2 regions of the Mesorhizobium sp. M0659 genome follow, and region 2 is predicted to be linked to the other one. Evidence: predicted binding sites of a transcription regulator. Region 2 holds the regulator's gene; the other holds the start of a gene.

Region 1 (4,214 bases), on a different contig from region 2:
GTCTTGATGGGTGCGCTGCCGGCGGTGCTTGAGCCCGGCTGCCGAAGCCCATAAGAAGGACGAAAGACCGAGGAAACGCCTTCGATGTTCACGAAAATCCTGATCGCCAATCGCGGCGAGATTGCTTGCCGCGTCATCAAGACGGCGCGCAGGATGGGGATTGCCACCGTAGCGGTCTATTCCGACGCCGATCGCGACGCCGTGCACGTCGAAATGGCCGACGAAGCCGTGCATATCGGGCCATCGCCTGCCGCGCAAAGCTATCTCCTGCCTGAAAACATCATCGCTGCCTGCAAGGAGACGGGCGCGCAGGCCGTGCATCCCGGCTACGGTTTTCTGTCGGAGCGGGCCGCCTTCTGCGAAGCGCTTGAGGCTGAGGGCATTGTCTTCATCGGTCCGAAACCCAAGGCTATCAAGGCGATGGGCGACAAGATCGAATCGAAGAAGTTCGCCAGGGCCGCTGAGGTGTCGACGGTTCCCGGCTGGCTTGGTGTCATCGAAAATGCCGACCATGCCGAAAAGATCGCCGGCGAGATCGGTTATCCCGTGATGATCAAGGCCTCGGCCGGCGGCGGCGGTAAGGGCATGCGCATTGCCTGGAGCCAGTCGGAAGTGCGCGACGGCTTCGACCGGGCGCGCTCGGAGGCGAAAAGCTCGTTCGGCGACGACCGAATCTTCATCGAAAAGTTCGTCGTCGATCCGCGTCATATCGAAATCCAGGTGCTGGCCGACGCGCATGGCGCCGCCCTCTATCTCGGCGAGCGCGAATGCTCGATCCAGCGCCGGAACCAGAAGGTTGCGGAAGAGGCGCCGTCGCCATTCCTCGATGCCAGGACGCGCAAGGCCATGGGCGAGCAGGCCGTGGCGCTGGCCAAGGCGGTCGACTACCAGAGCGCCGGCACCGTCGAGTTCATCGTCGATGCTGAAAAGAACTTCTATTTCCTTGAAATGAATACACGATTGCAGGTCGAGCATCCGGTGACGGAGCTTGTTACCGGCATCGACCTGGTCGAGCAGATGATCCGTGTCGCCACCGGCGAGAAGCTGGCGATCGAGCAGAGCGACGTCAAGCTGAACGGCTGGGCGGTGGAAAGCCGGCTCTATGCCGAGGATCCCTATCGCAATTTCCTGCCCTCGATCGGCCGGTTGACGCGCTACCGGCCGCCGGAGGAGGGCAAGTTCGGCGATGTCTTCATCCGCAACGACACCGGCGTCACCGAAGGCTCCGAGATTTCGATGTTCTATGATCCGATGGTGGCAAAACTCTGCACCTGGGCGCCCACGCGTATCGAGGCCATCGATGCCATGTCGGAAGCGCTGGACAGTTTCGTCGTCGACGGCATCGAGCACAACATCCCGTTCCTGGCGGCGCTGATGCAGCATCCGCGCTGGCGCGAGGGGCGGATATCGACGGGCTTCATCGCCGAGGAATATCCTGACGGCTTCGCGCCGATCGTGCCCAATGGCGATGAAAAGGCAGTGCTGGCGGCGATCGCCACCGCGGTCGAGCTTCTGCGCCGCGATCGGCTTGACCGGCTGGGCGGGCGGCTGGCGCCGCATTCGGGCGCACTCAAGCGCGATTGGGTGGTGAAGCTCGGCGACGACTATCTCCAGGCTTCGATCATCGAGGGCATGATCTCCATTCCGATGGAAATCGATCTGTCGGTCGATGGCGGCAAAGCGCTGACCGTGGCGTCCGACTGGCGGCCGGGCGACCTCATCTGGCGCGGCACTGTCGGTGCCCGCAAGGTCACGGCGCAGATCAGGCCGGCGCCGAACGGCCTGCGCATTGCCTGGAAAGGCATGTCGGTGACGGCGCGCGCCATGCTGCCGCGCACGGCGGAGCTGGAAAGGCTGATGCCGGAGAAGGTGGCGCCGGACACGTCCAAGATGCTGCTTTGCCCAATGCCGGGCCTGGTCGTGTCGATCGCGGTTGCCGAGGGGCAGGAGGTCAAGGCCGGCGAGACGCTGGCCGTGGTCGAGGCGATGAAGATGGAAAACGTGCTGCGCGCCGACCGCGATCTTGTCGTGTCGAAGCTCAACGCCAAGCCGGGTGACAGCCTGGCTGTCGATGCGGTGATCATGGAGTTCGCCTAGAGATTGTTTGGAAATTCTACTCCGGCGGCCATCTGAAGGTGGTTTCTGCGCTTCCCGTGCTCACGGACCAATGGCCGCTGCGCTCCGGTTCTCGAAACCACCATCATATGACTCGCCAGAGCGAATTTCGAACAATCTCTGAGCCGTGCGGCTGGGTATGGAAGCCTGTGGTCGGTGGTCATTTGTGCTGGACTGGCATCGCCCGGTCCGGGACAATACATCTCCATCGACTCAAAGCCCTTCGAGCAATTTGAAACATCATGGCGGATGACAAACTTCCACGCGATCCCCTGAGGCGCGAAGCAGCGCTCGCTGCTGCGCGCCCGGAGGCGCCGGCGCGGCCGTTCATCCATCTGCGCGTGCATTCGGCGTATTCGCTGCTCGAGGGCGCCTTGCAGGTCGCCGCCGTTGTCGGTCATGCAGTCAAGGACGAGTGCCCGGCAATCGCAGTCACCGACACAAACAATCTGTTCGGCGCGCTGGAATTTGCCCAGAAGGCGGTGAAGGAAGGCATCCAGCCGATTATCGGTTGCCAGATCGATCTCGCCTTTTCCGGCGAGACCAGCGACGCGCAGCGCGACCGCCGCCGCCATGGTCCGGAGATGCACGCCGTGGTGCTGCTCGCCGCCACCGAGGCCGGCTACAGCAACCTCGTCAGGCTGGTCAGCCAGGTCTATCTGGAGACGCCGCCGGGCGAGCCCGTGCATCTGACGTCAGCAATGCTGGAAGGCCATAGCGATGGCCTGATCTGCCTCAGCGGCGGGCCGCGCGGCCCGATCGGCCGGGCGCTGAAGGAGGATCGCCGAGATCTTGCCGAGACGCGGCTGCTGGCACTCAAGGCGCTGTTCGGCGACCGGCTCTATGTCGAGTTGGACCGTGTTTCCGGTTATGACCGCGCTATCGAGAAATCATCGGTCGACCTTGCCTATATCCATGATCTGCCGCTGGTCGCCACGAATGAGGCGTTCTTCGCCGCCCGCGACGACTATGACGCGCATGATGCTCTGATCGCCATTGCCGAGGGTTCGGTGGTTGCCGCCGACAACCGTCGCCGGCTGACTTCGGACAATTTCCTGCGCAGCCAGGCGGATATGGCGCGGCTGTTCGCCGACCTGCCGGAAGCGATCGACAACACCGTCGAGATCGCGCTGCGCTGTTCCTATTATCCCAAGACCCGCAATCCGATCCTGCCACGCTTTACCGGCGGCGATGTCGCCGACAATGAGGTGGCGCTGAAAGCGGAGGCCGATGAGCTACGCCGGCAGGCGCATGAGGGGCTGGAGGCCCGGCTGGCGGCGCATGGACCCACCGCCGGCTACACGGTCGAACAATACCGCGAGCGGCTCGATTTCGAGCTCTCCATCATCGAGAAGATGAAATTTCCCGGTTACTTCCTGATCGTGGCCGACTTCATCAAATGGGCGAAGGCGCAAGGCATTCCGGTCGGGCCGGGCCGTGGTTCGGGCGCCGGATCGCTGGTCGCTTATTCCACCACCATCACCGATATCGATCCGCTGCGCTTCTCGCTGCTGTTCGAGCGCTTCCTCAATCCGGACCGCGTGTCGATGCCCGACTTCGACATCGACTTCTGCCAGGATCGGCGCGAAGAGGTCATCCGCTACGTCCAGCAGAAATATGGCCGCGACCAGGTGGGACAAATCATCACCTTCGGTACGCTGCAGGCGCGCGCGGTGCTGCGCGACGTCGGCCGCGTGCTGCAAATGCCTTACGGCCAAGTCGACAAGCTCTCCAAGATGGTGCCGCAGAACCCGGCCAATCCGGTCAAGCTGGCGGATGCCATCGCCAACGAGCCGCGCTTTGCCGAGGAGGCCGAGAAGGAGCCGATCGTGCAGACGCTGCTCGATATGGCGCAAAAGCTGGAAGGGCTCTACCGCCACGCTTCGACGCACGCCGCCGGCATCGTGATCGGCGACCGGCCCTTGTCGGAACTGGTGCCGATGTACCGCGATCCGCGCTCCGACATGCCGGTCACCCAGTTCAACATGAAATATGTCGAGCAGGCCGGGCTGGTAAAATTCGACTTCCTCGGCCTGAAGACGCTGACGGTGCTGGAGACGGCGGTGAAGCTGATCCGCCGGCGCGGCATCGAGATCGAC
Region 2 (4,214 bases):
CCGGAGAGCTACGATTTCTCCTTCGACAGCTATTTCACCGGTATCGGCGGCAGCGGCTTCTTTCTCGGCAATCCGAAAACCATTGCTACGCAGGGACCGCCGCCGCTGACCGCGCGGCTCTCCTCGGCAATCGAGAACGCGCGCGAAAACATTGCCGACCATATCAGGGGCAAAATCGGCGGCGCCGAAGGCGAGATTGCCGCGGCGTTGATTGTCGGGGTGCGCGCCGGCATCCCGGACGAGGTCAACGAAGCGATGCGGCGCACCGGCATCTACCACATCATCTCCATCTCCGGCCTGCACATGGCGCTGGTTGCCGGCACCATCATGGCGTTGCTGCGTGGCGCCTTTGCGCTGTTTCCCGATTTCTCTTCGCGCCGCCCAGTCAAGAAATATGCAGCAGTGGCAGCACTCGTCTCCATCGCCGCCTATCTCGTCATTTCAGGCGTCGTGGTTGCCGCCGAGCGCAGCTTCATCATGCTGGCGGTCATGCTTGTCGCCGTGCTGTTTGATCGCGCCGCACTCACCATGCGCAATCTGGCGATCTCCGCCATTGCCGTCATCCTGGTGTCGCCGCACGAGGTGGTCGGTCCCAGCTTCCAGATGTCGTTTGCTGCCACCGCCGCCCTTGTCGGCGCCTATGCCGGCTGGGCCGATTACCGCGCCGACAAGGTGAGAACGCCGCCGGCAAAGCGCTCCTTCGTCGGCTTCCTGTCGCGAAAATTCGCGCTGGCCATGGGCGGCCTCGCCATGACCTCGATCATCGCCGGCAGTGCAACCTTGCTGTTCGCCATCTGGCATTTTCAGCGTGTGTCGCCGCTCAGCCTGATCGCCAATCTGGCCGTGATGCCGATTGTTTCGTTGATCGTCATGCCTTTTGCCGTGCTCAGCGCACTGGCGATGCCGTTCGGCGCCGACGGGCCGTTCCTCTATGTGATGGGCAAGGGTCTGATGGCGATGATCGCTATATCGGCCTGGATTTCCGAGCGCTCGCCGGTCGACGCCGTCGGGCTGATCTCCATCCGCTCGGTGCTGTTGGTGGCGGTCGCCCTCGTCATCGCCACCATGGCCACCACCTGGCTCAGGTTGGCGGCCGTGCCTTTCGCGCTGGCCGGCCTGTTGACGGTGCCGCAGGTGCTTACGCCCGACGTGCTCATATCCGAGGATGCGCATCTGGTGGCCATGCCGACCGGTGGCGGCGAACTCGCCCTCAACCGCGAACGCTCCAACGAATTCACCACGGACAATTGGAAACGGGCGCTGCGGGCCGAAACCATTATCCCACCTGAGATTTTCGAGTCAACAGATACGCGGTTCGATCTCGATCCGCTCGATCTGCCGCCCGGCTCGCCCTTCTATTGCACCGGCGATCTCTGTATCGCCCGGCACCCTTCCGGAGCCATTGTAGCGCTTGCGAAAGACCGCAAGACGGCGCGGCCGGCCTGTGCCTTCGCGAGCCTGATCGTCATCGATGACGCCACCGCCTACAATCCGTGCCGCGACCCGCTGGTGCTGGTCGTGACGAAGAAACAGCTGGCCCGCGACGGCAGCGCCGCCGTCTTCTTCGATCCGCAATCGGCAGCTGCAGCGCCAACCATCCGCTTCGCCGTCGACAAGCCGTATCGCCCCTGGCACGAGCAACGCCGCTTCTCCCGCGAAGCGCGCGGCCTGCCGCCCTACAACCAGCGTGAAAAGTACAAACCCAAGCCGGCTCAGTAGCGCCGGATCAATCCGACAAGCTTGCCCTGCACCTTCACCCTGTCCGGTCCAAAAATGCGGGTCTCGTAGGCCGGGTTGGCGGCTTCCAGGGCGATCGAGGCGCCCTTGCGGCGGAAGCGTTTCAGGGTCGCTTCCTCATCGTCGACCAACGCCACCACGATCTCGCCGGGGCTGGCTGTGTCGGCATTGCGGATGATGACCGTGTCGCCATCGAAAATGCCGGCCTCGATCATCGAATCGCCCTTGACCTCGAGCGCGTAGTGTTCGCCGCCCATGATCATATCGGGCGGCACCGAGATCGAATGGGTCTGATGCTGGATGGCGTCGATCGGCACGCCGGCGGCGATGCGTCCCATAACCGGGATTGAAATCGCGGAAACGGCATCGTCATTGCCGGCCGACATCGAACGCGACGGCGAGCCCGGCTTGATCTGGCGGCCGAGACCGCCTTGGCCCATCGCGCCTTGTCCTTGGCCGCCTTGCCCTTGGCCGGTTTGACCAAGACTGCCCTGAATGACGCTCGGCGAAAACTTCCTCGCCGCATTGAGGCCTGGTGCGATCGAGTCGGGCAGCCGCAGCACTTCCAGCGCGCGCGCCCGGTTCGGCAGCCGGCGAATGAAACCGCGCTCCTCAAGCGCCGTGATCAGGCGGTGGATGCCGGACTTGGAGGCGAGGTCAAGCGCTTCCTTCATCTCGTCGAAGGACGGCGGGATTCCGCTCTCCTTCAGGCGTTCATGGATGAACATCAGAAGCTCATGTTGTTTGCGCGTCAGCATCGCGGCCCCCAGGGGTTCTGAAACCAGAATCAAAAAAACAAACCCAGAACAAACACTATCTGTTCCAGTTGTGTTCCGCAACCTTTTAAAGTTTAATGAATGTGTTGACGTTTTGTTCAGCGTAACGTTCGGCACCGCGAGCGGCGCTCGTAGTCGTTGGCCGGCAACGGGGTGAAACGAAGACAAAGTGCCCTGCGTCGTCGGCTACGATCGCCGCTTCCTTTTCGGACGGGGCTGCGCAGCATCCGCGCCGGGTTCACTCTGGGCATAGACCTGCATCGTGTAGCCGATGTGAGCGGTCATCAGAGTTTTCGCACGTTCGACGTCGCGATCGAGGGCCGCTTCCATCAGGGCGGTATGGTGTTCGATCGCGACGGCGTCGCGCAGGGCCGCCACGGCCTTCCGGTGTCCATCCGTGCGGCCGGCGGCGGCGCGCAGCGTCGGGGCCAGACCCAGAAAGCGGTGATGGCGATGCAATTGGTCGGAAATCGTCGCATTGAAGCGCAGCAGCCAACTGGATGTCGCGGCACTGAGCAGCGCCGCATGGAAGGCATCGTGTTTTTCGTACCACGCGTCGACCGCATCATCCGATGGATCGTCGAGAACAGACCCGCACCGTGAGAGACGATAGTGGGCTGCAACGACCGCGTCTTCCCACTCGCGGTCGCCCTTCTCGACCGATTCCACCAGCAGGGGCAGTTCGACCACCAGCCGCGCACGCGCCAGATCCTCGAGCTCCGCCCGAGAGACGGGAGCGACCGCAAACCCACGGTTGCTGATGGCGGTCACAAGCCGTTCCGCATCCAGCCGCGACAGCGCCTCGCGCAACGGCGTCCAGCCGATGCCGTAGGTGTTGCGCAGCGTGCTCAGCTTCAACGGCGCGGCAGGCGCCAGCCGGGTCGCAAGAATATCGCGCCTGAGCAGGCGATAGGCCACTTCCGTCTTCGAGGTCTGCTCGTCATCCAGCATCGTGATCCATCAGACATAAACGCTCGGCGGATCATTATATATCAAAGTCTTTCAATGGGTGAATTATATAATGTTTGACAGCTCAAGGGCGACCACTCAAGATCGCCGGCATGTTTGGGCGGCAGGCTCCGCCGCGCGCGTTTGTCCATGGAAGGGCGCCGGATCATGAGCACGACACCCGATCTCGCTACAATCGAAGCAATGGATGCCGCCGATCCGCTGCGCTCCATGCGTGAACGCTTTGTCTTGCCGCAAGGCGTGATTTATCTCGACGGCAATTCGCTGGGTGCCGCGTCACCAGCCGTCTTCAGCGAATTGCAACAGGCCGCCACGCAGGAATGGGCGCAGGACCTCATTCGCGCCTGGAACACGGCTGGCTGGTTCAACATGCCGGTGGAACTGGGAGATCAGCTCGGACGACTGATCGGCGCGGCTGACGGGCAGACGGTGGTCTGCGACACAACCTCGATCAACATCTACAAGCTGCTGCACGCCGCGCTCGGCATGCGGCCGAATCGGTCGGTCATCGTTGCCGAGGGCGACAGTTTCCCGACCGACCTCTACATGGCCGAAGGCGTCGCCTCGACCCGGCCGGGAACGCGGCTGCGGCTGGAGGGCGTCGACGCGGCCGCAATCGAGGAGCTGATCGACGACAGCGTTGCCGTCATCCTGGTCAACCACGTAAACTACAAATCCGGCCAGTTGCGCGACATGGCGGCGCTGACGCGCAAGGCACATGACGCCGGCGCG

Evidence for each region. Region 2 encodes LexA, which represses DNA repair genes until DNA is damaged. Its sites were predicted from a motif close to TGTTCNNNNTGTGTTCNG; they were not measured.
Region 1: the regulator LexA is predicted to act here: its motif matches at 2,214-2,231, upstream of dnaE (DNA polymerase III subunit alpha).

The regions. Positions count from the first base shown of each region.
Region 1 is NZ_JAMYPY010000001.1:518,494-522,707, reverse strand. It holds gene NKI31_RS02670 (acetyl-CoA carboxylase biotin carboxylase subunit) at 85-2,097, shown strand; gene dnaE (DNA polymerase III subunit alpha) at 2,358-4,214, shown strand, end outside.
Region 2 is NZ_JAMYPY010000022.1:55,707-59,920, reverse strand. It holds gene NKI31_RS26500 (ComEC/Rec2 family competence protein) at 1-1,719, shown strand, start outside; gene lexA (transcriptional repressor LexA) at 1,713-2,495, opposite strand; gene NKI31_RS26490 (GntR family transcriptional regulator) at 2,700-3,464, opposite strand; gene kynU (kynureninase) at 3,630-4,214, shown strand, end outside.